2 linked regions of the Aeoliella mucimassa genome follow. The protein of the gene in region 1 interacts with the protein of each later gene in a pairwise test. Links are inferred from orthologs where the notes say so. Each region holds a gene or a part of one and is shown in the gene's direction. Other genes may lie near its edges.

Evidence for each region.
Region 2: the proteins of gyrA (region 1) and Pan181_RS00020 interact in binary tests that used the Escherichia coli proteins (3 or more experiments, as listed by UniProt). The link is inferred for Aeoliella mucimassa from one-to-one orthologs.

Annotation. Positions count from the first base shown.
Region 1 is NZ_CP036278.1:6,240,490-6,255,706, reverse strand. The notes cover bases 8,309-11,541. They hold gyrA (DNA gyrase subunit A), read left to right. Parts: upstream 8,309-8,647; coding sequence 8,648-11,341; downstream 11,342-11,541. Outside these bases: Pan181_RS24580 (family 43 glycosylhydrolase), read right to left, coding at 1-161; Pan181_RS26390 (hypothetical protein), read right to left, coding at 225-371; Pan181_RS24575 (IS5 family transposase), read left to right, coding at 439-1,380; Pan181_RS24570 (SHD1 domain-containing protein), read right to left, coding at 1,377-3,518; Fe-S cluster assembly sulfur transfer protein SufU, read left to right, coding at 3,727-4,110; Pan181_RS24560 (glycoside hydrolase family 172 protein), read left to right, coding at 4,322-6,421; Pan181_RS24555 (prenyltransferase/squalene oxidase repeat-containing protein), read right to left, coding at 6,437-8,176; Pan181_RS24545 (nitronate monooxygenase), read left to right, coding at 11,686-13,161; Pan181_RS24540 (hypothetical protein), read right to left, coding at 13,167-13,976; Pan181_RS24535 (VWA domain-containing protein), read right to left, coding at 14,084-15,217. UniProt on the Escherichia coli protein: A type II topoisomerase that negatively supercoils closed circular double-stranded (ds) DNA in an ATP-dependent manner to maintain chromosomes in an underwound state.
Region 2 is NZ_CP036278.1:400-15,496, forward strand. Bases 2,316-5,428 are described here. They hold Pan181_RS00020 (DNA gyrase subunit B), read left to right. Parts: upstream 2,316-2,652; coding sequence 2,653-5,205; downstream 5,206-5,428. Other genes in these bases: Pan181_RS00015 (DciA family protein), read left to right, coding at 2,316-2,542; Pan181_RS00025 (hypothetical protein), read left to right, coding at 5,371-5,428. Outside these bases: Pan181_RS00005 (DnaA/Hda family protein), read left to right, coding at 1-699; dnaN (DNA polymerase III subunit beta), read left to right, coding at 987-2,102; more of Pan181_RS00015, read left to right, coding at 2,144-2,315; more of Pan181_RS00025, read left to right, coding at 5,429-5,874; Pan181_RS00030 (prepilin-type N-terminal cleavage/methylation domain-containing protein), read left to right, coding at 5,959-6,714; Pan181_RS00035 (hypothetical protein), read left to right, coding at 6,832-7,671; Pan181_RS00040 (hypothetical protein), read left to right, coding at 7,745-8,791; Pan181_RS00045 (sensor histidine kinase), read left to right, coding at 8,841-10,259; Pan181_RS00050 (sigma-54-dependent transcriptional regulator), read left to right, coding at 10,252-11,655; Pan181_RS00055 (SRPBCC domain-containing protein), read right to left, coding at 11,659-13,092; Pan181_RS00060 (ArsR/SmtB family transcription factor), read right to left, coding at 13,155-13,505; Pan181_RS00065 (hypothetical protein), read left to right, coding at 13,665-14,198; Pan181_RS00070 (hypothetical protein), read right to left, coding at 14,217-14,618; Pan181_RS00075 (YceI family protein), read right to left, coding at 14,772-15,097. UniProt on the Escherichia coli protein: DNA gyrase negatively supercoils closed circular double-stranded DNA in an ATP-dependent manner to maintain chromosomes in an underwound state.

The DNA of each region.
Region 1 (15,217 bases):
GCGTTGCTACGCACCTCGGCTTCGGTGACCGACGAGCCATAGCAGTCCCAGCTATTCCACCCCATCGGCGGAGTGGCCGCCCACGAGGCAAAGTCGTCGTCCGCCTGTAGGTTGGCCGACAAGGCGAAGATTACGAGCAAACACGGAAGGAGTTTTCGCATGGAGGAGTACCGCCGATTGAGGATAGAAAACCTGCCCCAAGTCTTGCAGGTCATTTGTAGCGACTAAAAACTAGCACCCCCCGATCCACCACCCTCGAGGTCGGTCACGCCGAAAGCGCCGCTGTGAGTCGCGTCGCCAGGGCGGATGATCTCTTTGGGAAACTTGGATTCGGTGAGCAATTTTGTATTAGGAGTGGCCTTGTTGAACAATTAGTCACAAACCTCCGTAAAAACTAACGTGGAATGGAACCACGTACCTTTTTTACGGAGATCGAACATGGCTACGAAAGAAAAACGAACCTACAAAGTCACGAACTGGAAGGAGTATAACAAGTCGCTCATCGAGCGTGGAAACATCACTATTTGGTTTAGCGACGAGGCGTTGGAGAACTGGGAACATCCTAACGACCAGACAAAAGTCGGTCGCCCTTTTGTCTTCAGCGATACGGCGATCGAGTGCTTGCTGACGATTCGCGAACTGCTGAAACTTCCCTATCGGCAGACTGAGGGATTCGGCCGCTCGCTGGTGGCGATGTTGGGCGTCGAGGCAGCGATTCCCAATTATTCTTCGCTCGCCAAGCGAGCCAGCAAGCTGAATGTTTCGCTCGATATCGCTAACAAGAGGGGCGACATCGATATCGTGGTGGATAGCACCGGCATGAAAGTGTTTGGCGAGGGCGAATGGAAGATGCGGACGCATGGCAAGTCGAAGCGGCGGACATGGCGGAAGCTGCATTTGTCGGTGAATCCTGACACCCGCGAGATTGTGGCGGAGATTTTGACCGAGAACAGTTGCCACGATGCCGATGCGGTTCCCGAAATGCTGGAGCAGGTGGAGCAGCCCGTAAAAAAGTTTCACGGCGACGGTAGTTACGACAAGTGGAAGGTTTATGAAGGGCTGGAATCCGAAGGCATTGAGCCGGTGATTCCGCCGCAGCACAACGCCAAGATCAAACAACATGGCAACTCTGCGGAGGAGCCTTTGCCCCGGGACGAGGCAATTCGTCAGATTCGACGCAAGGGGCGTAGGAGTTGGAAAGAGGAAGTGGGCTATCATCGTAGAAGCTTGGCGGAAACGACCATGTACCGAGTGAAACAAAGCTTTGGGAGCCATCTCAAAAACCGAGTATTCGAAAACCAACAAACGGAAGCCCGCTTGCGCTGTAAAATCATCAATCAATTCACCCAACTCGGGCTTCCACAGTTCGAGTGGAGTTAGTCAACAAGGCCATTAGGAGTCGTCAACCGCTGTAGCGCCTGGTCGACCGACTCGTTCTCGTCCATCCAGATGGTCATGCCAGGTTTACCCATGTTGCCATGCCCCCAAATTTTCTTACCACGGTAGGTCAAGGTGAGCGAGGAGGGGTGTGGGGTGATGGTGCGTTCGACGATGTCTTCCGGCCGAGCACGAAACCGGTCAGGACCCATATTGATTTTGATGGTTTGTGAAGGGAGCTTCTTGCAGACCGCGGTCACTACCAGATCCGATCCGTCGCCGACCACGTAGCCTGCTTCCTCAAGATTGGCCGTGACCGCCTGACGTACGGTTTCGGCGGAGATCACCCGTTCGTCGATGTCGAGCTTCAGCGATACACGATCGCCGGCCGAAGCGACGATAAGGTCTTCCGGCGCGCCTAGCTTCTCCTGCATGGCAATCATCGCGGGCGAGGGAAGTTCGAGCGTGCGAAGCACCGGTGGGCCGTCGTGGTTCTTGGGCACCACGCAAAGCAGGCCGTTCTTTAGGCTGCTCTTGGTGGTGTGACTTCTTAGTCCCTCGAGTTCCCACAACAAGATCTTGCGTTGCCAGTCGTACACATAAGCATTGCGATGCAGCAGCAAATTGCCCGCCCATACCAGCGACGAATGGGGGAAGTGAGTGCTGTGGTCGAACACCTGCTCAATCTTGCCGGTCTGCAGATTCACGATCAGGATGCCTTGATGAAAGCCGATGGCCATCATTTGGTTGTCGGCCCTGAACGCGATGGTATCGAGAAATATAGCGGAAATCTCTCCCGTACTAATCGAAGCGACATGTTCTTGTGTATCGAGATCGATAATCGCGATGCTCTTATCGGTCTTGAGTGCGAGATAGCGAGAGTCGGGACTGATGGTCACGTCGTCGTCGCCAAACGACATACTGACGGGCAACTCAGCAATCGCTTTGGCGGTGGTGGCATCCCAAAGGGTTAATGCGTTGTTATGACTACCGAGAGTCATGACTAGACCATCGCCGATAAACCATGCGTTCTCGATGCGACGTTCGTGCTCGCGCTGCGCGGCTCCGTAAGGCTCCCAGGTAACGAGCGGGGTCAGTTGGTTGCCGTTGAGTTCGCCGATGGTCAGTTCCGTGGCACCTCGACCGAATTCCACTTCTCCATAAACCACACGACCCGTTTCGGCGTCGACCGATAGCACTTCGTTCTTGGGAGGAAGCGGACAGAGCCCCAGCGATTTACCTGACGTCAGGTTGATGTATTCCAAGTAAACCGCTTCGTCTCGGCCAACGCTTCCTTGTTTGCGTGCGACGATCGCGCGATCGCCCGACGCCGATAAGTCGCACGACATGACGTCTTCGAAAAAGGGATCGGAGTCGGGGATCGATCCGAGACTCACCGGCTTGGAGCGCGCGGCGACCTTCGCCGGCGGGGCCCCTTCGGGCACAAAGGTCCACTCGGTGAACGATTGCGGTACGATTCGCTTCGCGTCGCTGCGATCGCCGACGCGAAGTTGTTGCGACGAGTTACCTCCCATGGCTGGCCGAGTGCTGGGGGCCACGGCAAACGGGTTTTCGGAAGCTTCGCTTTGAGAGTTCACGAAGTCTTGATCGGCGTCGGAGAGTTTGTCGAGCGGAACCTCGATCGTCGAGCCATCGACCTTCTGCAAAACGACCTTGTCGCCGTTCATTCCGCCGTAGGAGGCTTCGATCGAGAAGCGCCCCGATTGATCTTTCCAGGTGCGGCTCTCGGCAGTCGACTCTGCCAGGTCAAACGGACTTTGAGCCGAGGGGGGGGCAGCGGGCCTCATCGCGGGGGGCGACCGCGTCGGGGAATTGGCGGCAGCAGCGGGCTCGCTGCGGAGCGGCCGCAGGTCGGACGAGAAATACGAGCGAGTGAGTCGCTTTTCGAGCATATCAGCCGAAATGTCGCCGTGCGAACCGTCGTCGTCCAGGAGTACCGTGATACGCGACCCGCGATAGCCGGTCACGGTGCCGGGCGACCAGTCGTCGCCCCGGTTGACCTCCACGCGATCGCCGCGGTTGTACCCTTGTTGCTGGGCCTCGGCAGGGGGGGCCGCAACCAACCAGCAGCAGCCCAACAGCAGAAATGTCCAACAAATAGGTTGAGTGGGCCGGGTCATCAAGTGCTCCCCCGAAGATAAGCAAGACAAGCGAAAAAAAGTTTAGTTAGCGGGTAACCTCAAGCGTACACAAGATTCAGCGATGCTTCCAGCTTCGAATCGCCGAGGAGTTGGTTTGCCAACTGGAACTAAACCACTAAACTGGTAAATAATGCGGGCCTATTGGTCCAGATTCCCCCAGCGAACGACTACGTCCTACGAAGCAGATATGCCCAACGAAGAAGAAATCTACCAGGAACATATCCTCGATCACTACGAAGATCCGTTCCACCGCGGCCATCTCGACGGGGCGACCCACGCCCACGAGGAGAAAAATCCGCTGTGCGGCGACATCGTGCGGATCGAGCTCGAACTGGACGATGAGGGCAAGATTCGCGATTGCTACTTCCAAGGCGATGGCTGCGTGATCAGCCAGGCGTCGGCCTCGATGCTGCTCGAAGAGATGTACGGCAAGACCGTGCAAGAGGCGATGTCATATCGCGCCGAAGACATGCTGGAGCTGTTCGGAGCGAAGCTCACCCCGAATCGCCAGAAGTGCTGCTTGCTGGGATGGAAGACCTTGCAGCAGGCGGTGCACTCGCCGGTAAAGTAGTTGCACGGGTAAAGCGATGGTGAATGCAACGCCGTCGCCCGGCGGTTGGTCGCCTAATTAGGTCTCTCTAAGCTCACTCTGAGAAAAATTCGATCCGAGCGGATTCCAGTCCCATCCAGTCCCCGGTGCGCGATACCATAAGCGAAGCGGTCGGCGAGCGGTGCCTCGCCGCGAGTGTCCGTTTCGTTATCTCTCTCAGGTGGAGTCTGCAATGCGTACTGAATGGCGGTGGTGTTTAGCGCTGCTCCTGCTGGTTGGTGGAAGTTCCCTCGCAACGGCCGAGCCGGTGACGCTCGAGTCGCTCCTCGGCGAGATGACCAATCGCGATACCCTGGCCCGCTTGCCCGAGCCGAGCTACACCTGCAGTCAGGCGTCGAGCTACGATCGCAACACGGTCGAACCGGACGATCACAATAGCTGGATGGCAAACGCCGATCGCAGCCAATGGGTGCGGATCGAAGAGCGCGAAGTCGATGGCAAGCTCCGCAAAGAGTTCGTGATGATGGACCAAGAAGGTCCAGGAGCCATCGTGCGTTTGTGGGCAACCTGGCATGGCCCGCAAGGCAAACCCTTCTCGAACGGCACGCTGCGCGTCTATCTCGATGGCAGCGACACGCCGGCCATCGAAGGGCCGATTCAACAGGTGATCGATCAAGGGCTGCTGGCGGGTGCTCCGCTGTCGCAGGGTGTTTCGCCGGAGACCGACTATCGCCGCCGTGGGCATAACCTGTACTTGCCGATTCCGTACGCGAAGCATTGCAAGGTGACCTACTCCACCGACGTGCTCATGGATATCGGCGCCCGCCAGGGCGAAGCGCTTTACTATCAAATCAACTACCGCACGTACGCGCCGGAAACCGAGGTCGAGTCGTTCTCGATGGAGAAGCTTGCCGAGGCGAAACCGGCGGTGAGAAAAGCTCAAGACGTGTTGCTCGAAGAGTTTGCTCCTCAGGCAAACAGCTCGGCAGAATCGCAGGCGACGCTCGCCGCTGGCAAGAGCATCGAGGGAGAGTTCACCGGCAGCCAGGCGATTCGTGAACTCTCTCTGAAACTTGAAGCCGACGACTTGCCGCAAGCCTTGCGTTCTACGGTGCTGAAGATCGAGTTCGACGGTGAGCCTTGTGTCTGGTGTCCGGTTGGCGAGTTCTTTGGCATTGGCTACCAACCGTCGGAGTATCGTTCGTACAATACGCAGATGAACTCCGATGGCACCTTGGTTTGCCACTGGGTAATGCCGTTTAAGAAGTCGGCTAATTTCTCGCTCAAAAACCTTGGCACTCAACCGGTGCAAGTCGCGTTTCAAGCCAAGGCTTCCTCCTGGCAATGGGACGACCGCTCCATGCACTTCCACTCCGTTTGGCACGAACTCTACAAGGTCGATACCTGGGTAGGGGCCGATCGCCCGGGCGACGCTGCGTACGACGTGAACTACGCCACCATCGAAGGGCAGGGTGTCTATGCCGGTGATACGCTGACCGTGTTCAACGGCGCGGCCGCCTGGTGGGGCGAAGGGGACGAGAAGATCTACGTCGACGGAGAGACCTTCCCCTCGCACATCGGCACCGGCACCGAAGACTACTACGGCTACGCGTGGTGCATGCCGACCAAGTTTGCCGCACCATTCCACGCCCAACCAACCGGCGATGGCAACGTGGCCGGCGGATTCTCAGTGAATAGTCGCTATCGCGCACTCGATGCGATTCCGTTTACCAAGTCGATCAAGTTCGACATGGAACTCTGGCACTGGGCGTCGACCAAAGTGAACTACGCCCCCACGGTGTTTTTCTACGCCCGCCCAGGAGCGACCTGCAACATTCAGCCCGATGCCGAAGCGGCCGCTCGCGAGATCATGCGTTCGCGGGCTCAGCTCGGCACGTTGTTTGCCATCGAAGGGGCGCTCGAAGGCGAGAACCTGAAGGTAGCCAGCAAGACCGCTGGAGTGACTACGCAGCAACGTAGCGGCACCTGGCGCTGGAGCAACGAGGCCCAACTGTGGTGGCGCGAAGCTGCGGAAGGCGACGAGCTGGTCGTCGAGTTCCCCGTGGAGCAAGCGGGCAAGTACCGCGTGGAGTTCGGCTACACCAAGGCTCCCGACTACGCCAAGGTCGACTTGTTGGTGAACGACGAGAAGGCGTTGTCACTCAACGGCTACGATACCCAGGTCACCACCCACCAGGGTGAGCTTGGCACCTTCGACTTGCTCGAGGGAACCAATCGACTCACGGTACGCATCACCGGCCACGACGCAAAGGCGATTCAGCGAGGGATGTTTGGCCTCGACTACCTGAAGCTTGACCGCGTGGATCGGTAGCCAGCCGGAGTTCGCCTAGTCGAGCTTTATTTTGCGGAACAGCGGGGCGTGCCGATAGTACACTTCGAGCGTACACGTGGCCAATACGGTCATGTAAAGTCGGCCCCCCTGTCCGCCGTGCGGGGTGTTCGGGTCCCAGCTACCCGCAGCATGACCAACACGCACCTGCGAAGTGACCAGGGCGTCGGACATTGCTTCGTTCCAGGTGCGCCATTCCCGCCCGCCCCAGTGGTGCACCAACTGGGTGCCGTAGTACCAGTAGTAGATGTTCGGTTGGCGATGATTTACCGGGTGGCGGCGCACCAGCTCGCGGACCCCTTCGCGCAAGCCGGGCTCGTCCTGTTTCCAACCCAAGTAGATGCGAGATAGTAACCCTTCGGCAGTCATGGCCGGCGTGTCCCGCTGCCCTGGCTGGTAAGCGTACATCGATCCGATGCGGTCGGTCTGCACTTGATCGAGAAAACGGCTCGCCTGGGCCAGCGTACCTGGTTCCACTCGCAGGCCGGCTGCCCTGGCCGAGTGCAAGGCCATGAGTTGCCAGCCGGTGACACTCAGGTCGCCCCGTTCGCCAGGCACGTATCGCCAGCCACCAGCGGAGTGCTGAGCGTGCACCAGAAAGTTCACCGCCCGCTGCGCGGGGTCGTGTAGCATTTCGTCGCCGGTCAGAGCGTAGGCATCGGCCAAGGCGATGGTTGCCAGGGCGTGCGAGTACATGCCCGCGTTGCGATCGCTCTCGGTGGCCAAACTGCCATTCGCACTCTGGGCGAACAGTAAGTACTGCAGGCCATGGCTCACCGTGTCGCGATAGATTCCGGTGCGGTGGGTTTGCCCCGCACCGAGCATCGCTTGCAGCGCCAGCGCGGTTGCCCCCTCGTCGCTATGCATGCTCGCCCGATCGTGACAGCGACCATTGCACTCGCCCGCGTGATCGAATCGATCGAGCGACCAGCTGCCGTCGTTGTTTTGATGCAGCGCCAGCCAGCGGAGCGCTTTAGCCACTGCGGCTTCGGTGAGGTTGGTTCCTCCTTCGGCCTCGAGCACCTTCTGGCGAATTCTCGGGTCGCGGGCCGACAGCATCCGATCGTAGGGATTGTTGGAAACCAGACGATCGGCCACTCGATCGAGCGGCGGCAAGTTCGGCGCATCGGCCGGATCTTCGATCGCCAGGTCCTTGGCCCAACGCTCGGCTTCTTGCTCTTCGGGTGTATCGACGTCTTCCAGTGGTACTTCAAAGCCAACGGTCTGAATCGACTGGCTCAGTTCGTCTCCCTCGCGCTCGTCCTTATCGAATACCACGCTGAGTTCGATTGCAGGATCTTCCACCGGCAAGCTCCCCCAACCGAGGATCGCCAGCAGCAGGAGCATCAGCAGGTGAGCCAGAATACTCATCAAGCAGGCGAGCAGTTGATGCAAGCTGCGCATCAGTTGCTTGGCCCGAGAGGCAATTCGCGGCGGAGCGGTGACGTTGATCAACGGAATGTCGTCTACCGCAACCGCGCTCGGCAAAGCCGACTGAGGAGTAAGCTGCGGCGCGGGAGTTGCCTGCTCGCTGGCTTGCTTTCGGCGACTATTCGCTTTGGCTGTCGACGGAGCGATCGGCAAATACTCGAGCGAAATCGAAGTGCCACACCGCAGGCAGTCGGCCGTACGCAACCACAGCCGTACCGACATCGGCATGCCGCAGTCGGGGCACGCGCACGCGTCGACCCCTGGGTCGAGGGTCGGCGCGTCGGCTGTCGGTTGTTTGGTTGGCATTCGTGGAGAGAACAAAGAGTAAGTGGATCGGTCGTGCAATCTCGTCGCGGGCCGGCGCACCTGCAGCCATTTGCAGGCTTGGAGCGTGGGACTTCGGCGACCTGAGCACAGCGCAATGGATGACGAGCTTCGCTAGCTCCCATTCTACTGCCGAGCCGATTGGTCGGGCCACGCTACTTGTACGGAAAATGTCCCCCAATGGTTGTGTGCTGGCAAAGCGGAGCGACCATGCCGGATGTACCGTTCTCGGGTAGTTGATGGCATGGAGTCCCCCCGTAGCGCGACGAGCGCCTACGACATAGTTCGCTGGCGCCATGGCTTGCTTTTCCCGATTGGGGAAAATAGGCGGAAAACAGCCAAAAACACCGCGATCCAGGGGGTGGTTCACGAGGCTCCGCTCGTTGTGATTCAGGCCAAAAAACGGTAGAATACGGGCTTACTCCTACTCCCTTTTCGCAAGGATGAACCAACGTGGCAGACGAGACAAACGAGCCGGAAGAAACTGGTGCTGGCGCGGAAGCACAGGGTAGTCCTGAAGAGGCGGCCATTGCTGCCCGGCTAATCGATTTGCCGATCGAAGACGAGCTGAAAGACAGCTACCTGACGTACGCGATGAGCGTGATTGTCAGCCGAGCTTTGCCCGATGTTCGCGACGGCCTGAAGCCCTCGCAGCGTCGTATTCTCGTCGCCATGAACGACTTGAACCTCGGCCCGGGGGCGTCTCGGGTGAAGTGTGCGAAGATCTCGGGTGATACGAGTGGTAACTACCACCCGCACGGTGAAAGCGTGATTTACCCCACCTTGGTCCGCATGGCCCAGGAGTGGAACTTGCGGAGCGTGCTGATCGACAAGCAGGGTAACTTTGGCAGCATCGCCGGCCTGCCGCCAGCGGCTATGCGATATACCGAAGCCCGGTTGTCGCCCGTCGCGTCGATGATGCTCGATGATCTCAAGCTCGACACGGTCGACTTCGTGCCGACCTACGACGAAAGTCGCCTGGAGCCGGTGGTGCTTCCCTCGAAGTTCCCCAACCTGATGGTGAACGGTTCCGGCGGTATCGCGGTGGGGATGGCTACCAGCATTCCGCCGCATAACCTCCGCGAAGTCTGCTCCGGCATCATCGCTTTGATCGACGATCCCGAAGTGAGCATCATCGGGTTGATGGATCACATCCAAGGTCCCGACTTCCCCACCGGCGGCATCATTTGCGGCCGCAGTGGCATTCTCAAAGGCTACCAAACCGGCCGTAGCACCGTGGTGGTTCGCTCGCGGACCAGTGTGGAGGAAAAGGGCAAACGCACCCGCATCGTCATCCACGACATTCCTTACCAGCAAACCCGCGACGCGATGGTGAAGAAGATCGCCACGCTGGCGAGCGAAGGCAAGGTCGGCGGCATCAGCGACGTTCGCGACGAGAGCGATCTGAAAGAGCCGGTGCGGATTATCATCGAGCTCAAACGCGATGGCGATCCCGATATCGTGCTCAATCAGCTCTATAAGTACTCGCCGCTGCAGGACACGATTAGCGTGATCTTCCTCGCCCTGGTCGACGGCAAGCCGCGGGTGCTGAACCTCAAGGAGATGTTGCAGGAGTTCCTGCGACACCGCGTGATCGTGATCCGCCGCAGGACCCAGTTCTTGCTCGCCCGCGCACGGCGTCGCAAGCACACGGTTCAAGGTTTGCTGTTGGCCCATGCGAACATCGACGAAGTGATTCGCGTGATTCGGGCGTCGAAGACGCAGCCCGAGGCCAAGCAGGCGTTGATGCAGATCAAGACGCCCGGCGCATTGTTGCGTCGCGCCCTCGGCGACGAAGGCTACGCCCAGTTCCAGGACGAACGCGGGGTAGCCGAAGAGTACTCGCTGACTCCGGTGCAAGCCGACGCGATCCTGAAGATGACGCTCGGTCAGTTGGTGAATCTCGAGCAAGAGAAGCTCGCCGACGAGCATGCCGAGTTGCTCAAGCAGATTGCCGAGTACATGTCGATTCTGGCCGACGAGGCTCGCATCTACGCGATGATTCGCGAAGAGATGGAAGAGCTGATGAACTCGCGGTACGCCGACGATCGTCGCACAGAAATCTCCGGCGAAGAGATCGGCGAAGTCAACATGGAAGACCTCATCGAAGAAGAAACGATGGTGGTTTCCATTTCGCACAACGGCTACATCAAACGCACGCCGGCCAGCACCTACCGGGCCCAGCGCCGGGGTGGCAAAGGCATCAAGGGAGCGACTGTCGACGACGACGATCCCGTCGAGCACCTGTTTGTCACTAGCACGCACGATTACCTGCTGTTCTTCACGAACTTCGGTAAAGTGTACTGGCAAAAAGTCTACAATCTTCCTGCCCTCTCGCGCGAGAGCAAAGGTCGGGCGATCGTGAACCTGCTGAATCTGGCCGAAGGGGAGAAAATCGCCGACTGCCGCGCGATTCGCGACTTGTCGCAGCCCGATTGCTACCTGGTGATGGCTACCCGCCAAGGCCTGGTGAAGAAGACTGAGCTCAAGGCCTACAGCCGCCCGATGAAGACCGGCATCATCGCCATCAAGCTGAAGGAAGGGGATGAGCTGGTCGACGTCTCGCTGGTGCATCCTGGCGACGAACTGTTGCTGGCCACCGCCAAGGGCATGGCCATTCGGTTCAGCGAAGCCGACGCCCGTCCCATGGGTCGCAACGCTAGCGGCGTGAAGGGCATTAACCTGACCAAGGGAGATTTCCTGGCCGGCATGGTAGTGACCGACCCCGAGGCTACGCTGCTCACCGCTACCGAGCATGGCTTTGGCAAGCGTACCCCATTCGGGCCAAACGCAACGAGTGAAGAACCCGAAGACGACACCACCAATGGTGAAGAGGACGAAGCGTCGAGCTCGTTCAAGTACCGTACGCAAAACCGCGGCGGTAAGGGGCTTCGCGATATCAAGACCACCGATCGCAACGGTCCTGTGATTGGCATCGCCCGCGTGAACGACGACGATGAGCTCTTGATGATGACCGCTCGCGGCAAGATCCAACGCATCAAAGCTAGCGACATCGGCACCATTGGTCGTAACACCCAAGGGGTAAACATCATGACCCTCGGCGACGACGATACGCTCACCGCGATCGTCCGCGTGCCAGCCGAAGAGCTCGACGACGAGCCGACCGAAACGCCGGCTGCAGAGTAGAAATTAAACAGGCGTTCTGGACCTTAATGGAAGCATTAAGGTCCAGCGCTTGTTCTATGCAAAAGATGCTAAAGAGGGTTCGATTCTTTCTTTTAGAAGCCGCTTCGTTCGGTGCCGTAAAACCCACCGCATTCGCTGTCATCCGACAAAATGCCGAGCAAATGTTTGTTTGTCTGCAGGCAATCGTCGACTATCGCCTAGCCTCGTTGCTTTCGAGGCGCTAGAATAGTGCACAGCATGAGGCTAAGACGCGGTTCGCCATCCTTGCAAGTGGGGCGATGCGCTGAGATGGTGAGCCATTGGTACCTCATCGCACGAATCTACTTTCTCAAGAGCGTCCCACCATGCCGCGATCAGAAGAGCGTCCCGAACCTATCATCATTCAAGGTGGCATGGGGGTCGCCGTCTCCGACTGGCGCCTTGCCAAGGCGGTGTCGCAAGCTGGTCAGCTTGGCGTTGTCTCGGGCACTGCGATCGAAACCGTGTTGGTTCGTCGGCTGCAGCAAGGCGATGCTGAAGGCCACATGCGTCGCGCCCTCGACGCCTTCCCTTATCCCGCGATGGCGAAGCGAATCGTCGAGCGCTATTTTGTCGAAGGGGGCATTGCCCCTGGCGCTTCGATCGCGACGACGCGGGTGATTACCGATCAACCGACTCGCGAGCAACTCGAGCTGGTAGTTGCGGCCAACTTCGTCGAAATCTACTTGGCCAAAGAAGACCATTCGGGCGTGATTGGCGTGAACTACTTGGAGAAAATCCAAACGCCAACGCTGCCCTCGTTGTTTGGTGCCATGCTCGCAGGCGTCGACTACGTGCTGATGGGAGCCGGTATCCCGAAGTCGATCCCCGGCATCCTCGACCGCTTGCAGGACGGGCTCGAAGTGGAGCTGCCGCTGCACGTGGAGGGAGCCACCGACGACGATCACTTTGTCGCCCGCTTCAATCCGATGGAGCTGTGCGACAACGATATTCCCTGGCTCAATCGGCCTAAGTTCCTCGCCATCGTGGCCTCGGCGACCCTGGCCAGCATGCTCCGTCGCAAGTCGACCGGGCAGGTCGACGGTTTTGTGATCGAAGGCCCAACCGCCGGTGGGCACAACGCTCCGCCACGTGGCAAGGCTGGTTTGAACGAACGTGGCGAGCCGATCTACGGCGATCGCGACGATGTCGACCTGAACGCCATCGCCAAGCTTGGTTTGCCTTACTGGCTGGCCGGCTCGTGCGGCTCGCCCGAGGGCTTGCGTCAGGCGCTGGATGCCGGCGCGGCTGGTATTCAAGTCGGTACTGCGTTTGCATTCTGTAACGAGTCGGGCATTCTCGACCACCTCCGGCACTCGGTGCTGGCCGACGTGCTGGCTGGAAAGGTCGACGTACTGACCGACCCGCTTGCCTCGCCGACTGGGTTCCCGATCAAGGTGTTGCAGCGCGACGCGACCATGTCCGACGATATGCTTTACGCCGAGCGGAATCGGGTGTGCGACTTGGGTTATCTGTGTCATGGCTATCGTAAGGAGGATGGCAGCATCGGTTGGCGTTGTCCTGGCGAGCCGGCAAAGGCTTATGTTCATAAAGGTGGCGAGCAGCAGGAGACCGTTGGTCGCAAGTGCATTTGCAACGGCCTGCTGGCCACGGTTGGCCTCGAGCAGCACCGCGGCGGCAAAGCCGAGTTGCCGCTGCTCACCTGTGGGCTCGACGTGGCGAACCTTGGTCAGTTTGTGCAAGCTGCCGAGCACCTCGACTACTCGGCAGCCCAGGTGATCGAGCACCTGCTAACCGGCACACCAAAACCAGCTCCAGCAGCAGCCGAGAGCAACAGCTAAAGCGACTAGCCCGAACTCATCGCTCGGTGCTTCAGCCAGGCTATCGGTACGACCATCAGCAGTAGCCATGCGCTAGTCGGCTCCGGCACTTCCACGGTCGTCAGACGCAGTGGAGTCGACAGGCTGCGGAACGCAAACTCCACGTCGGGTAGCCGCCCCCGGGGTTCGTTCAGATTGGTTACCGACGTCACCAAGTGCGACATCTCCTCGTAGGTGCCGACTCGTACGTTGTACGAAGTGCTTTCGAAGCCGGGATCGAGTTCCACGTTCACTCCGTATTGGTTGCCCGGGAGCGTCTCGAACGTCACGGTCGAGTTGAATGCTCCTCCTACCGAAATGAACTTGTCACTCGGCACCGGCACGCCGGGCGGGTACTGCCAGCTGACGACATACGACTCGCCGACCACGGCCAGGTCTTGCGGGCTGGTGATGGTCGGTACTTCGTGAAACACGTCGTCCAGCGCAAACGGAGCGAGCTCGAATTCCCACTGCTCGACCTCCGCGCCGGGGATCGGCGACTCTGGTCGATCGATCTTCCAGGTGCCGAAGTAGTTGCTCTGGAGCTCGGCAAACGAAGCGACCTCGATCGAGAACGACGGAGGCGACGAACCAAACAGCGGCCCGATCTTCTCGCCGGTCGGAGCGGTGAAGCTCACCCACGGATCGCCAAAAAACTCAAACGCGTAGCTCACGCCGGTGTCGGTCGGCGATTGCGTAAGCGTCAGCGGCAAGCGAAACGGCTGAGCGGTCGCCGAGCGCGTAGCGACGATACTTGCCAGTGTGATAAGTAGCCAACAGAGGTGCCTGGTTTGCATGTAGCTCTACTCAGAAGTTAGGACAGAAGGTGACAAGCGGATCCGAGGCGATGCTAAACCACGCTTGGTACAGTGTCAAACATTTCGTGTTGTCGGGTGTGTGTTGATTAAGAGTCTCGGCGCGTCGCTTTGCGTTTGGCCTGCAAAAGTCGTTCGGTATAGCTGGCCGCTGCGTCGCTTTCGGGCGAGTCGCCTGCCAGATGCGGTTCTGTGCCAGTGGATGTATTGGTCGTGGAGTCGCTGCCTGAAGTGCGAGGGGGTGTTGTTGTTGCTGTTGCGAGCGGGCTGGTTGTCTCCGGCGGTGTCTGCTCCGGTTCTTTCGCCCGGCGGGTTGCTAGTTCGTCGTGCAAGTGTTGTTTGCGGCTGCGGAGTCGCTCGAGCGTGGCCGGCGTTTCGGCGCTCGGCTGGCGACCAAGTTTGCGACCGAGCCAGGCGGCGAGCGAGTGTCGAGTGCTCGCCCAATCGAAACGCACGCGACGCACGCCGACGTCGCCGACGTACAAGCAGGCGGCGGCCATCAGCAGCCAGGGCCAGATCGAGTCGACCGCTACCGCTTTCGGCAGGTCGTGTCGGAACGGGTTCGATTGGCTTGTCGCCAGCTGCTCGGCCGACTCGTCGAGTTCGGTGGGATCGACACCGCCGATCAGCTGTCCGGGCTCGCCGCCGCGGGGTTGTAGAGCGGCAATTGTTTCAAGCAGCGACACGTTTGCCGCGCGGTCGCGATACTCCGGCGAGTAGCCGACGCTCACGCCGGTGCGAAGCGTCGGGCCATCGGCCGGTACCACCGCCACGACGTAGGTGCCTGGTTCGTGCGAATCAAAATGTCCCACGTAGCGCCCTGGCGCGATTTGCTCGACCAGCATCGGGATCGCTTGCGAGTCGGGCCCGACCACGGTGCCGAGCATGCCAGTGTTTTGGTTGATGAACTGGTTCTCGTTGTCGAGTGCGTCGACCACCACCGTGGTGGTTCCATCACTGGTGGTGGTTGCGAGCGTGTAGTTGTGCGAGCCGTCGGTCGGCCGCATGCTGGAGCGAATCATGTTCGTAAAGAACGCGTCGTAGCCCGACCAGCCGGTCCACTCGTTGGTCCACCGCCGGCCCGCGTCGCTGGTGAACGCGACCACGCGGCCGAGGCCATAATTCCAGGTCGCCAGCAACGTGCTATTCTCCGCGTTCGGCGGGGCGGGGGAGCGTAGCACCACGTCGACCAGCGCGTTGTCTTTCACGGTGGTCATCACAAA
Region 2 (15,097 bases), 6.2 Mb from region 1 along the record:
ATAATCGACGACCTCGATCATTTGCCGATTCGTGGCAGTTTTCAGCAGGAATTGCTGCATTTACTACAAGATCGCGAAGCGCTCGGCCAGAAGCTCATTGTGACTTCGTCGCGCCCCATTGCCCACCTCGATCAATGGTTGCCCGACCTGGCGAACTGGTTTGCCAGCGGTTTGACGATCGAAATCTCGCCGCTCGGCACGCAAACCCGCCGCGAGCTGTTCGAGCAACTGGCCGCGACCAACCTGTGGCAACTCACCGATTCGGCCCTCGACCTGCTGGTGGAGCAAACCCCGCCAGAACCGCGCGAGCTGTTCCGTCTGGCGGCCGATATGCTTCGCCAGTTTGGCCCCGGCGCCCGCTTCGAGGCCGACACGCTGGCCCACTTCCTGAACAAACGCAAAGAGTCGCACGCCCCGTCGCTCCGCGATATCGTCCGCCTGGTGGCCCGGTATCACGAGATCCCGCTGAAGCAGCTCACCAGTGCTTCGCGCCGCGCGGCGGTCGTGTCGGCCCGCGCCACTGCGATTTACCTAGCCCGTACACTCACCTCCAGTAGTTATGAGCAAATTGGGCAAATACTTGGTGGGCGCGACCACACGACGATCATGCACAACTTCCGAAAAGTCGAGAAATCCCTGCCAAACGAAGCAGCACTTCGCGCGGCGATCGACGACCTGACCCGACTACTGAGAAAATAGACCAATACGTGGATAACCTGTCGATTCGCGGACACCATCGGTGTAGGCAACATTGATGTTGCTCCCGCGCGGCCGACAACACCAAAAAACGGTCGACATTAGGCGACCATGAATCGACCAGCTGCGAACCACTAATCGACGCGTTTTCCACTGTTAAGATATCAACCTAAATCGAATACTCATAAGCACTTACGAATCGCCGTCGGACCCTTATCGACACATTTGTGCGGCTTATAAATAACAACAACAGAATTTAAAATTTAATATTGGACGACGAAGGGATCCTCATGAAGATTGTTGCCAATCGAGAGAAGCTGCTTCACGCATTTCAGACCGTCGCCCCGGTAGCTCCTACTCGTAGCCCCAAGGCAATCCTGCAAAACATCAAGCTCGATGTGGCGGCCGACGCCTGCACGCTGATGGCAACCGACCTCGAAGTAGGGATTCGTTTTGCTGTCGAAGGCATTGAAGTCGAGCAGCCAGGTACCGTGCTGCTGCGGACCGATAAGCTGGTATCCATCCTCCGCGAGTCGAGCGACGAGACGATCGAGATCGAAGCCGATGGCAAGCACACCACGGTGAAAGGCTCGCGCAGTAAGTTCAACCTGCCAGTGGCGAATCCCAGCGAGTACCCGCCGGTGCCGAGCTTCGACGAATCGTCGTGCTACGAAGTTCCCGCGCGGCTGCTCAAGGAACTGATTCGCCGCACGCTGTTCGCGACCGACAACGAGAGCAGTCGCTACGCGTTGGGCGGCATCAAGCTCGAAAGCGATGGCGAAACGCTCATCGCCATTGGTACCGATGGTCGCCGACTGTCGAAGATGGAAGGCCCGATCAACAAAGTGGGCGACCCCATGGAGTTCGGCGAAGCGACCATCGTGCCGGCTGGTTCGATGCGATTGATCGAGCGAACCGTCAACGACGATGATGCCGAAGTGCAAATCGCGGTGCGACAGAACGAAGTGCTGGTGAAGACCCCACGGGCGACCATCTACACGCGGTTACTCGAAGGGCGTTTTCCTGGCTGGCGCGATGTGTTCCCGACTCGCAGCGAGTCGGCCAAGATCGAACTCTCGGTCGGCCCGTTCGGCGCGGCAGTTCGTCAGGCTGCCATTGTCACGAGCGACGAAAGCCGCGGTGTTGATTTCTCCTTTGGCAACGGCACTTTGGTGCTGGCCGGTAAGACAGCCGACATCGGCCAGTCGCACGTGGAACTCCCCATCAGCTACGACGGCGACGACATCACGATTGCCCTCGATCCACGCTATATGCTCGACTTCCTCAAAGTGCTCGACGCCGAGAAGACGTTTACGCTCGATCTCGAAAATGGCGATGCCGCAGCGGTCTGCAGCACCGACGATGGCTACGGCTACGTGGTGATGCCGCTCGCCCGCGATCGGTAAGAGCTTCGGTAGTCGTTGGCCAGGTTGCCGACCATGGATGCTTGAGTCACAGAAACCCCAAACGCGAAATGCAAGACGAAACCACGGAAAAACTCGACTACCTGATGCGTCGCGCCGACTGGCAACGCAAGCGGTTTTATGCGCGCGAGCCGCAAGCACTCGGCAAGGTGCTCGCGCAAGTGGTGATTCAAAACCGCTACGCTTGCAACGATGCAAACGTAGCGCTGGTGGAAGCATGGGAGCGGGTGGTCGGCAACCAGTTTGCCAAGCGAAGTCGACCGACCGGAATCAAACGAGGCAAGTTCGAAGTAACCGTTGCCCACTCGGCGATAGCCCAGGAACTGAGCTTCGATCAGATCCGCATTGTCAAACAACTGCAACAAGCGATACCCGAAGCCAAGATCACCGGCTTGCGATTCCGTGTGGGGCCGATCGGCTAGCCCCGCCCGAAGCATCTGGCCGAACGAGCGATTGACCACGGCCGTTTGACTTCGCATGTCAAATCAAACAACAAAAAACACACCATTACTTATACCTGCGAAAGCGACAGATGGCAGACGAAAACGAAGCGTACGGATTGACTCCCGAAGAAGAGGCTCAGCCGGACGGGGCGATTAAGCGTAGCCTGGCCAACAGCGAATACAACGCAGAAGACCTGGAACACTTAAGCGACCTGGAGCACGTTCGCGAACGCCCCAGTATGTACATCGGCGATACCACCGCGCGTGGTTTGCATCACCTGGTGTACGAAGTGGTCGATAACTCCATCGACGAAGCGATGGCCGGCTACGCCAATGAAGTGCAGGTAATCATCAACGGCGATGGATCGGTAACCGTTGAAGACGACGGCCGTGGCATCCCAGTGGAGCGCCATGCTCAGCTCTCCGAGTTGATGGATCGCGAAGTCTCCACGCTCGAAGGCGTGATGACCGTGCTGAAGTTCGGTGGTAAGTTCTCCAAAGGTGCTTATCAGACCTCCGGTGGTTTGCACGGCGTCGGTGTGACCGTGGTGAACTTTCTGAGCGAATGGTCGGAAGTCGATGTCTCGCGCGACGGGCACGTGCATCATCAGGAGTACGAACGAGGGGTGCCGAAGGGCCCGGTTCGCCGAGTGGGAGCTACCAAGAAACGAGGCACACGCACCACGTTTAAACCCGATCCGCAGATTTTTCAAACGACCAAGTACAACTACTCGACGTTGCTCAAGCGGTTGCAGGAACTGGCCTTCCTGAACCAAGGCGTGCGCATCACGATTACCGACGCCCGCACCGGCGAAACGGAGTCGTTCCAGTACGAAGATGGTATCCGCCAGTTCGTGGAGCATCTGAACCGGGCAAGCGAAGCGGTGCATCCCGATGTGCTCTATGTTTCGGGCGAATTGGAAGGGGTGACGGTCGAGATTGCACTGCAATACTCCAGCGAATTCACCGAAAACGTCCACTCGTACGTCAACAACATCAACACCACCGAAGGTGGTACTCACATGTCGGGCTTCCGCTCGGCACTCACGCGTTGCTTGAACAACTACGGTAAAAACGCTGGTATGTTCAAGGATCTGGTTCCCTCGGGCGACGACGTACGCGAAGGTCTTACCGCGGTGATTAGCTGCCGGGTGCCACATCCGCAGTTCGAAGGCCAAACCAAAACCAAACTCGGCAACGGCGAAGTCGAAGGCATCGTCAACTCGATCTTCGGCGAGTTCCTTTCCAAGTATTTTGAGGAGAATCCCAAAACAGCAAAGACGATTGTTAATAAAGCAATCACCGCGGTCGAAGCCCGCGAAGCGGCCCGCAAAGCCAAGGCGTTGCTCCGCGAGCGCAAGGGTGCCCTCTCTGGCGGTGGTTTGCCGGGCAAGCTTCGCGACTGTTCGAGCAAGGATGTCGATAAGTGCGAACTGTTCCTTGTGGAAGGTGATTCGGCCGGTGGATCGGCCGAAGGTGGTCGCATGCGGGAGTACCAGGCGATTCTTCCCTTGCGGGGTAAGATTATCAACGCGTACAAAAGCCGCGAAGATAAAGTGCTGGCGAGCGAAGAAATTCGCAACATGATTTCCGCGGTCGGCATCGGCATCGGGGCCGAGCAAGACGTGACCAAACGTCGTTACGGCCGGGTTGTGATCATGACCGACGCCGACGTCGACGGTTCGCACATTCGCACGCTGCTGCTGACGTTCTTCTATCGCCAGATGTACGACCTGGTTGCCCGCGGCCACGTGTACGTCGCCCAGCCGCCACTGTTCCGGGTGCGGAAGGGGAAGAAGACCACGTACGTGCAGACCGAAGAAGAAATGAAAACCCAACTGCTCGACCTCGGTCTCGGCGATTCGGTGTTCGATCCCGGCGATGGTCGCATGATCGATGGTGAGAACATGAGCAAGCTGGTCCGCACGCTGGCCGCGCTGGAAGATGCCATCCTCGCCCTCGAACGGCGAGGCATCGGCCTGAAGCTGCACGCAGTACGGCAAGATCCCGTGAGCGGCAAGCTGCCAGTGTTCCACGTGCTGCTCGGTTCGGCCGAACATTGGTTCAAGGATCGCGACGAGCTCGACGAGTTCGTCAAGCAGCAGGAAGAATCGACCGAAGGCGAGCTCGTGATCGACTCCGGCACAGCGGGACTGCAAATCGACAACAACGAAAACGGGGAGGCCAGCGAATCGCCCGAAGTGCCAGTGACGCGACTGCGAATCATCGAACTGCACGAGGTGCGAACCATCAACACGTTGCTGGGCGATCTGCGAGAGATGGGTTTCGAGATCGATGCGTTGATTCCTCAGGAGCGGACCGGCGAAGAAGGTTCGCGTTACACGCTCCGTCGGGGCGACAACGAAACCGGCCTGGAAGACCTCCGCGGCCTGCCAGGAGCCATTCGCTCGGCGGGTGAAAAAGGGTTGCAGATCACCCGCTTTAAGGGGCTGGGCGAAATGAACGCCGAGGAACTTCGCGAAACCACGCTCGACCCCGGTAACCGCACGCTGATGCAGGTTCGCATGGAAGATGCCGGGGCGGCCGACGATTTGTTCCGCGTGTTGATGGGCGACCAGGTGGAGCCCCGCCGGGAGTTCATCCAGAAGCACGCGCTCGACGTCAGGAATCTTGACGTCTAACTGCTGTCGCAAAACAAGCACAACAGGAACCGAAGGGACGCCGCCCGTGCCCCTTCGGTATCCCCCATTTTGCTTATTTTGCCAACATGCTTTCGCTCCGGCCGATCCTGTGGCATACTGTGGACCCTCGGTGCGCCTGCGGCGACGTGCACCTTCGTCCCACCTTTGCTTGGCTCCCACGTTCTCATGGTCCGCTCGCGACTCGTCAAAACGACGGCCCTGCTGCTTGCCATGTTGCACACCATGGTGGGAGCAGCCGGTGAGTCGCTGCACCATTGGCAGTTGTCGCTACTGGCCACGAGTCACGCGGCCGCTCACGCTGCGGACCTCCACTCGACGACCCATCGTCATGTCGAGCAGTATGGCCATGTGCATGGTCCCGACTTTCACTGGCATCTGCACACTCACGAGGTCGAAGAGACTTCGCAGGAGCACGCACCAGACGTCGCTGGCCCGGCAGCCCGGGCGACGCTCACCCCGCACGAGCCCCACGCCTGCCCTGCGTTATCGCTGATCGCCAGCTTAAAGCACTCGGCCGCTTTGCCGGCGCTGGTGCAACCGACGAATCTCAACGGTCAGTTTCTCCGGGTCGTTGTTTGGCGACCTCGCGCATTGGACGCCATCTCCGCCTGTTTACCGCGGGGACCTCCCTCAAACTCCCTGGCGTAACGAACTTTCATCTCGAAAGACTCATGCATCGGCATGAGTGTTAGCCACGGCACCCAATTGGTGCTCGGGGAAAGGATGCATGCTATGCGCAAGCCATCTGGCTTCACGCTCGTGGAGTTGTTGGTTGTGATTGCGATCATTGGTGTCTTGGTAGCACTGCTGTTGCCGGCGATTCAGTCGGCCCGCGGTAGTGCCCGGCGCACCCAATGCGCAAACAACATGCGGCAGTTAGGGTTGGCCATTCATCAGTACGCCGAGACGCACGACGGTCGGTTTCCGCTGATGGCTTACCACAATGCCGATCAAAGCAACTCGGCCGAGGAAGCCAAGTCTTGGATCGCGACCTTGGCGCCTTATACGGAAAACGTCGATGAATTGCGGTTATGCTCCGAGGATGTGTCTCGCCTGGAGAAACTCGAAGACACCGCGACCAGTTACGCCATGAATGGCTACCTGCGCGAACCAAAGCAGGTCGATACTACCGGTCTACCGCCGGTGCTAGCGCAAGCGGTTCGCCAGTCGAACGAGGGGCTGATGAGCAGTCTCTACGATCTGCGACAGACGCACGACACGTTGTTGATGGTCGAAGGAGTCGCCGCGCGGCTCAGTATGCACTACGACCACGTGCATTCGTATGCCTGGTTCACGGAGGTGAATCTCGCGAATCGTGGGGCCCCTCACTTTGCCATTCTCTCGGAAGTCGAGAAGGAGATCGCGCTCGACCGCCATGGAGGAAAGGTCGCCAATTACCTGTACGCCGATGGGCATGTGCAGGTGATTTCGCAACAACAAATTGCTGAGTGGTGTGCCGAAGGCACCAACTTCGCCTTGCCTCGCTAGTCGCTAGGCCCTGCTGCGCGAAGTTCACCACTCCTGTCACCGAACGCTGTATTGCGTGTGCTGCAAATTTGCAGCGGCACGACACACGGGACGTTCGTCTTCCAATGATACTACCTAATGAATGAGAATCTAATGAATCTATCTATATTACGAGTGGCGTTGGTTTGTCTGGTCGGCGGTGCAATAGCGAGCTTCGCCAACGAGTCACTTGCCCACGGCGGCGGAGGCGACATCGCTTTGTTCCAGACCGATGGCCAAGTCGACGTTGGTTTTGCCGTGCTCGACGATAACGACGAAGAACAAGAGTACTTCGACCCCACCGTTAGCGTGTTTCAAGCGGTACTGATTCCGCATACCCCCAGCAGCGGTCTGCTCGGCGTGCCTTACACGTTTGCGACGCAGGAACCAGGTTTCGACGCGAATGAAGGTTCGCTGCCGGCGCTGGCAAACATGTACGCGAATGTCTCCGATGTTTGGTACTGGGATGGTTCCGGCGAGCTTGATTTCCAGCCCGCGAGCACTGTGCAGGTGACCGGCGGGTACGCTCCGATGCCGCAGGACACCGACATCGATGGCGGCCACCACTCGCACCCCTGGTTTGGCGTGGTCGGCGATAGCGACGTGCCCAACGGCATCTATCTGGCGAAAGCGACCGTGAGCATCGACACACTCGAAGAGTCCGATCCTTACTATCTGGTGACTCTCAAGGACGACACGCTTTACACCGGCAATGCCGAATCGGATGCCAATAACGGTGTCGCGGTTGGTGAGCTGGTGCGAGAATACCTCGATGGAACGCTCGCCGAAGCCCCCGTGTACCAAGGCACCGACTACACGTTCTACGCCGACGCGGTGAGCTTCGCTCGCACGCTCCCCGTGCCCGAGCCGACCAGCGGGCTGCTGCTCACAGCGGCTGGACTCGCGGTGGCGATCGGTTCGCGGATGCGTCGTGCCTAACCAACCTTCCTTCACCTCGGAATCGCACGCTCGTCGGGTGGTTCCGAGGTGCTTTCTCTTTGAGGAACGAACCATGCGATGCATGATTACCACCATCGCGGTGCTAGCTATCGCCGGATTGATTGGTGCGAGTGATTGCCAGGCCCACAACGGAGGGGTTTTGCTGCAACTGCGGAATGGTCAAATCGATGTCGGGGCCGACTCGGAACAAACGGGGATGCCGCCGAACTTCGAGACCAACGTATTCACCAGTCTGCTCAACAGCGTGACTTACGCCCAGGATTTGCCGTCGTATCTGTCGTTGTCGAATCCACCGGAGGGAACCGAGGCGTTGCCGAAAGGAACCGACATCTATTGGGACTTCCTGCCAATGACCATCAACGGGGCGACTTCGAACCTGTGGTACTGGGATGGCCAAGGTACCTCGATCGACAGCGTTCAGTTCGAGCAAGTCCCGCAGGCAGGCGTGACGATGAGCTTGTACAACATCGACGACTCGCAGTCGGCCACCGTAACTGGCACTGCCGAGTTGGTGCCTGGTGCCTTGCTCGGCACGACCTCGACCACCGACGATCGCTTGCGACTGCACTATCACAACTATTACCTGCTCGACGATGGCGACGGGGTGCTGCCGACCACGGTGCCGGAGGGGGCGTACCTGATCGCCATGCGGCTGCGAATGGCGGGAGCCACCCCGTCGGATCCGTTCTTCGTGCTTGCCAGCACCTTTCCACTCGCGAGTAACTCGTTGGAATCGGTCGAGGCTGCCTACGCCTGGGTCGATGCGAATCAGCACGAGCTGATTTTGCCAGGCGACTACAATTACGACGGGCAGGTGGATCTCGACGACTACGCGGTCTGGAAAGAACAGTTCGGCAGCGACCTTACCAACTTTGCCGGCGGCAACCTGGCCGATGGTAACAGCGATGGTCAGGTCGACCTGGCCGACTATACGGTATGGCGCGACCATTTGATGGATCCCGCAGTTGCCCCCACCATGGCCGCAGTGCCCGAGCCATCCACCAAACCCCTACTGCTGATGTGTCTATTGATAGCCGGCGTGCTTTCTGGCAAACGAGCAAGGCATCCGGCAAAACCGGTGGGTATACTCAAAGATTGAAGCCCTGTTATTACTGGGAGTCCCTTTCCCTGCTTGGAGTCACCGCGCGTTGCGTCTGCCCATTCGTTATCAGTTCATGGTGCCGTTGATCGTGGTGGCCCTCGCCAGTTTGGCCGCCATCTCGGCCTACTATGCACGTCGGGCGACGATCGACACCCGCACTCGCGTCGAGGAGCAACTGCAAGGCGTGGCCGCGGTGCTGGCAGGCAGTGGCTTCCCCCTGACCGACGCGGTGCTGCACGACATGAGCCATTTGGCCGGAGCCGAGTTTGTACTCGTGAACTCCCGCGGGCTGCCAGTGGCTTCGAGCCATGAAGAGGAAGTGGGCAATGTCGACTCGCTCAGCGGCAAGCCAGTTGCCAAGCATGCCGAAGAGGTTTCGCTCGGAGAAGTGGTCGAACTCAATGGCGTGTTCTACTACCTGGCGAGTTTGCAGATGGCCGACCGTCGGGGTGGCGATTCCACTCAGGTGCTCCACATGCTGTTTCCACAGGGCGACTTCAATACTGCCTGGCGGGCGGTGTTTCTGCCGCCGCTGTTGGTCGGTATGGCCACCGTGCTGGCGGTGGTACTCACCACGCAGTTCATTGCGGCCCGCATCAATCGCGTGCTCGGCCAACTCGGTACCGAGGTCGAGCGACTAGCCGATGGGGATTTCTCGCCAGTGGAAGTGCCGGAGGTCAAAGACGAAACTCAGGACCTGGCCATTGCCGTGAATCGCACCGCCCAGCGGCTGGTCGACTACGAAGCCGAAACCCGTCGCACCGAGCAAATGCGAACGCTTGGGATCTTGGGTTCGGGCCTCGCCCACGAGATGCGTAACGCGGCAACCGGTTGTCGCATGGCAGTGGAACTACACCGCGAGGTTTGCCAGAGCGAAGGGGACGACGACAGCCTGCAGATGGCCATGCAGCAACTCCAACTCATGGAGCGTCAATTACAGAAGTATTTACGACTCGGCAAGCGGTCGGATCGCGAACAAAAGTCGCTCGTAGATCTCCGCGAGTTGGTTGGCGACCTGATTGGGTTGGTTCGCTCGTCGGCCAAGCACGCTGGGATCGATCTCGTTTGGCAGCCACCCGCCGACCCCACGCAGGCGATGGCCGACCCCGAACAGCTCAGCCAGGCGGTGATGAATCTGGTGCTCAACGCGATGGATGCCGCTCGGCAACGTTCCGCTACCACTGGAACCAATGGTTACGTTCGGGTTGAACTTACTAGGGATTCTGCGTGTCCCCATGTAAAACTAGTAGTCTCTGATTCGGGCGACGGGCCACCCGATCGGTTGTCCGAATCGCTATTTGAGCCTTTTGTCTCCGATAAGCCGGAAGGAGTCGGTCTCGGGCTAGCGGTTACCCGCGATATCGCAGAGAATTGCGGAGGGAGTCTTACATGGCATCGCGTTGACAATGAGACTCAATTCGTGATGAGCATCCCCCTAAGTAATGAAGCGGCCGACCATGCCTAGTATCCTGATAGTCGACGACGAACAAAGCATTTGCTGGGGAATCGCTAAGCTCGCCCGCCAGATCGGCTGCGAAGTCGGTACTGCTGCGTCGGCCGAAGAAGGGCTGAAACTGGCTGCCGAGTCGCCTTACGACTTGGTGGTGCTCGACGTCCGCCTGCCCGGGATGGACGGACTGACCGCCTTCGAGCAATTTCGCAAAACGCTCGGGCAGGTCCCGATCATCATCATCACCGCGTTCGGCGACATCGATACCGCGGTTCGGGCGGTTCGGAGCGGGGCGTTTGAGTATCTGGTGAAGCCTTTCGACCTGGCGTCGATTCGCTCGGCCATCCAGCGGGCGCTCGAGTACACCCCGCCAGCCGAGGTCCCTGCGGCCGAAGCAGTGCCATCGAGCCCCGATAAGCTCATCGGGCAAACTCCCATCATGCAGGAACTGTTCAAGCAGATCGCACTGGTCGCGGCAACCGATACCAGTGTGGTACTGCAAGGCGAGAGCGGTGTCGGCAAGGAAGTCGTCGCGCGGGCTATCCATCGCCATAGCATTGCTTCCGACCAACCCTTTGTCGCTGTGAACATTGCTGCGCTAAGCCCATCGTTGGCCGAATCGGAACTGTTCGGGCACACCGCCGGGGCGTTTACCGGAGCCAGCCGCGCCCGCGATGGTCTGTTGGTACAAGCCAACGGCGGCACGCTGTTCCTCGACGAAGTGGCCGACATTCCGTTGCCACTGCAGGTCAAATTGTTACGAGCGGTCGAAGAGGGCGAAGTGTTGCCGGTGGGTGCCGATCAACCAGTGCAAACCCGGTTCCGCATCATCGGTGCGTCGCATCAGTCGCTCAAACAGTGCGTGCAATCGGGAACGTTTCGTCACGACTTGTATTTCCGGTTAGCCGCGTTCGAAATCACCATTCCACCACTTCGCGAGCGGGCGAACGATATTCCGCTCCTCGCGCAGCACTTTGCAGCACGCCGACCTCATGCCCCGCAGACCTTCAGCGACCCTGCCATCGTGGAGCTCCGTCGCCGACCTTGGCATGGCAATGTTCGCGAACTGCGGAATGCGGTGGAGCACGCCCAGGTGGTATGCCGGTCGGGGGTGATCACGCCTGAGCATCTCCCCACCCCGCACCCTGCTCTGGGCGACGACACGGTGACCACAGCAGATGTGCAAACCCAGTTGGCCGAGTTGTTGTTCCGCCGGGCTGAGGAACTGCTGAACGACCCCGAAGCCACCGGCAACGTGCACAGCCTGCTACTCAGCGAAGTCGAACGCCCGCTCTTGCTGCGAGCGATGAACCATTACGCCAACGAATACGCCCCCGCCGCCCGGGCGCTCGGGCTGCATCGCACCACGCTCAAAAAGAAGCTGGACGATTACGAAGTAAGCGAGTCGTAAGCACTACTTGTCCATCACCAGTAGCAATTCGCCGAGACGATCCATCGATTCGGTCGCGCCCGACTCCATGCCCGAACCCATGTGACCATCGCGAGATTCGACCGAGTCGTACTTGATGTGGTTCACCAACAGGGTCTGGCCATCGGTTTCGGTGAGCGTGATCGTTTCGATCGAGGGATGATCGCGAATGAAGTCGACATCGTAGATGAACGTATTCGCGTAACGATTCGGCGAGTCGATCTCCAAGTACTCACCGCAAAAGGGATGCTCGGTGCCGTCGGGCGCGCGTTGCACGATCCGCCATTGCCCCCCGACGCGGAAGTCAACCTCGCACGTGGTGCACTCGAACTCTCGGCAGCCCCACCATCGCTGTAGATGTTCCGCTGAAGTGAGCGCCTGGAACACCAATTCTCGAGGGGCATCGAACCGTCGGGTCAGCTCCACTTCGGTATCCGATAACACCTTCAAACTCAGTGCATAGGGATCGGTACCAGTGAGCAACTGCAGGTGATCGTCCATGCAATCGAAGCTCGATCCCCATCCCTCGGTAACTCCCATCTTCGCATGCTGCTCGCGACTTTCGACCGAGTCGTGCTCGATCAACATCGTGAGTCGTGTTTGCTCGCCGAGATCGTCGAACAGAAACGAGGTGATGATGCCAGTTGGCAAGTCGGCTCCACCGGCGTCGAAGCCCTCGTCGAACTCATCGGTCATCACCAGTTTCTCGCCCCGCTCGAGTTCGAGCACCTGACCTTTCACCGGATACTGGGCGCCATCGGGGCCAGTCATCACGTACTTGCAGGTTCCGCCGACGCGAAAATCGTACTCGGTCACCGTGGTGTCGAATCCACGCGGGCCCCACCATTGGGTAATATGCTCGGGCCGGGTGAACGCACTCCAGACCAGCGGCCGAAGAGCGTCGAACACTCGCGTAATCACAATGGTGCGCGTCGCCCGCGGTTCGGTAAATGCCGCCCAGCGAGCGAGCGATTGCTGACCACCCTCGAGCGCGCCGTACTGCTCGATCACACGCTGCACTTCTTCAGGCGAGGGGAACGTGTTGCGGAGGGTGACTTTGGTTTGCGATTCGCTCAGCTTCTCAAGCGTGATCTGCGAAGTGAACGACACCCCGCCCGATTCTTCATCACCGCCCGCATGCTTGTAAGCCAGTCGCTCGGGAGCAACCACTTCGGTGAAGACACTCTTGTTCGGATAGTCGGTGCCATCCGGCCCGTGCATCATGTGCTTCCAAGTGCCACCCACGCGAAGCTCGTACCGCTCGGTGGTGGTCGTGAACCCCTCGGGACCCCACCACTCGCCGATGTGTTTGGGATCGGTCAGCACCGACCACACCAGCTCCCGCGGCGCATCGAACGTGCGGGTGATGATCATCTCGCATCCCGAAACCTGTGCATCGCTTTGCGTATCAGCAGCCACGGTTGAACTCCTGTGAGTATCGTTATTGTTGGTTCGTCGATCCACTTGTTGAGAAGCTACGACTACTTCTTCTTGCGTGGCGGTTGTTTTGCTTTTTGCAGTTCCTGCAAGTAGTCGTCCAGGCGGTCGAAGCGGTCCTCCCACATCTGCCGATACTGGGCGATCCAGTCCGATGCGACCTTCAGCGGCGCGGGATCGAGCTTGCACGGCCGCCGTTGGGCGTCGCGGGTACGCTCGATCAAACCCGCCCGCTCCAGCACCTTCAGGTGCTTCGAAATCGCTGGCAAACTGAGTTCGAACGGCTCGGCCAGCTCGTTTACCGTCGCTTCTCCGCTCGCTAAATGCAGCAGAATCTCGCGCCGGGTGGGATCGGCCAGAGCAGAAAACGTTGAGCTAAGGGAATCAGTGACCACGTTATTTACCGTTGGGTTAATTAACTAATCGGTAAAGTAACGTCCCGACTCCATTTCGTCAACCATTTATTCCCACTACGATCGCACCCCTCACTGCGGGTACACTAGAGCGATCGACCGGACTATTGCTTTTCCAAATCGGAACAGGGGGCTGTCACGATGGGCTTATTCAGTTTCTTAGGGCGGAAATCCAAGGCACCGCCGTCGGCCGACGATGGTCTTTCGCCCGACTACGCGTTTGCTCACTACGCACTGCGAATGTTCGCGCTCGCGCAGCCGCTTGAGTTTCTCGCCATCGTCATGTCGCCTGACAGCAAGTTGTTCTTTGAAGATGTGCTCGACAACGTTGCCGAGAACTGTGGTCGCAAGACGTCGTTCGACGCCGACGCGATTCGCGTGCAGCCGGTCCGAATCGGTGACTACTCCTGTGCGGTAGTCGAATTGCCCGACCCGCACGAGATAGCCCACGCCCACATGGTGGCGTTGGTCGCGTTGATCGACACGCCCGACATCCGCGAAGGCGAGCCGGTCGACGCCCGGTACTTTACGCTCGAAAAGGGTTTTCAACTCGATAACACTCCGCGGACAGTTCTTTGTGAATGGGATACGAGCAGCCACTCCAACTACGGCGACGGCCCCCGGCCGAACGTCGAGGAGTTCGTGCAAGCCATCGGTCAGTTGCTGAAGATCTAACTCTCCCAGTTTCAACCGCTAGATCGACGAAGGGTCGGCCCCCAGCAAGCCGACTTTGATGTTGTTGTTGCGGAGGATCGTGGTCGCTTTGCCGTTGACGATCAGCAGAATCAGCAGACCCAAGAGCGGTACCAGGCAAAGGAATCCCAGAATGATCCCCAGCACGGTTCCATAGGTTTTGACCGCCAGCAAAAAGGTGAACACCGCCCCCGCAATGGCGGCCGCAAATGCGACTAAACCCACGATGAGTACCACTTCTGCTGGAACAGCAAACTGAGCGAAAACAGCACAGAAGTATAACAGTATGCAGACCAAGATACCCTTCTGATACTGGGCAACTTTACGGAGGTCGTCGCGGTCACCGCTCAGCAATCCGGTGACTTGTTGTTCTTGAGGTGACTCGAAGGGATTACTGGACATTGGTGTGTACCGCAGATGAGAGTAAGGATGATAAGCAGGTCACAAATACCCACTCTCGGTTGAGGGTGGGGTGAACTACTGAATATCCTACCACGGAGCGATCACGCCACAAACAACAAAACGCCTGCCAGCAAGCGGTTTTGTCGCGCCGTGTTACTTCACCATGTTTGCGACGGCCGCGTCGAACTCTTTCAGATTGGCCGCGTCGAGATCCACCCAATTGGCGACCACTTTGTAGTCTTTGTAGATCATGACCGTGTTGTTGACTTCGGGATCAATCTGGTACGCAGCCAAATCTTTCAGACCAGTTTGGGCGTCGGGATAGCAGAGCGCGGTCCGCTTCAAGCCTTGCTCGGTCGCAAGCGTTTCCAACCGACCCGGCGAGGCATCCAGCACCGCGACAAACCCCTTCAGTTCGGCCGACTGATGCTTGGCCAGCAGCTTCTCAACATCGGCAACCAGCTTCTCGGTGGTCGCCC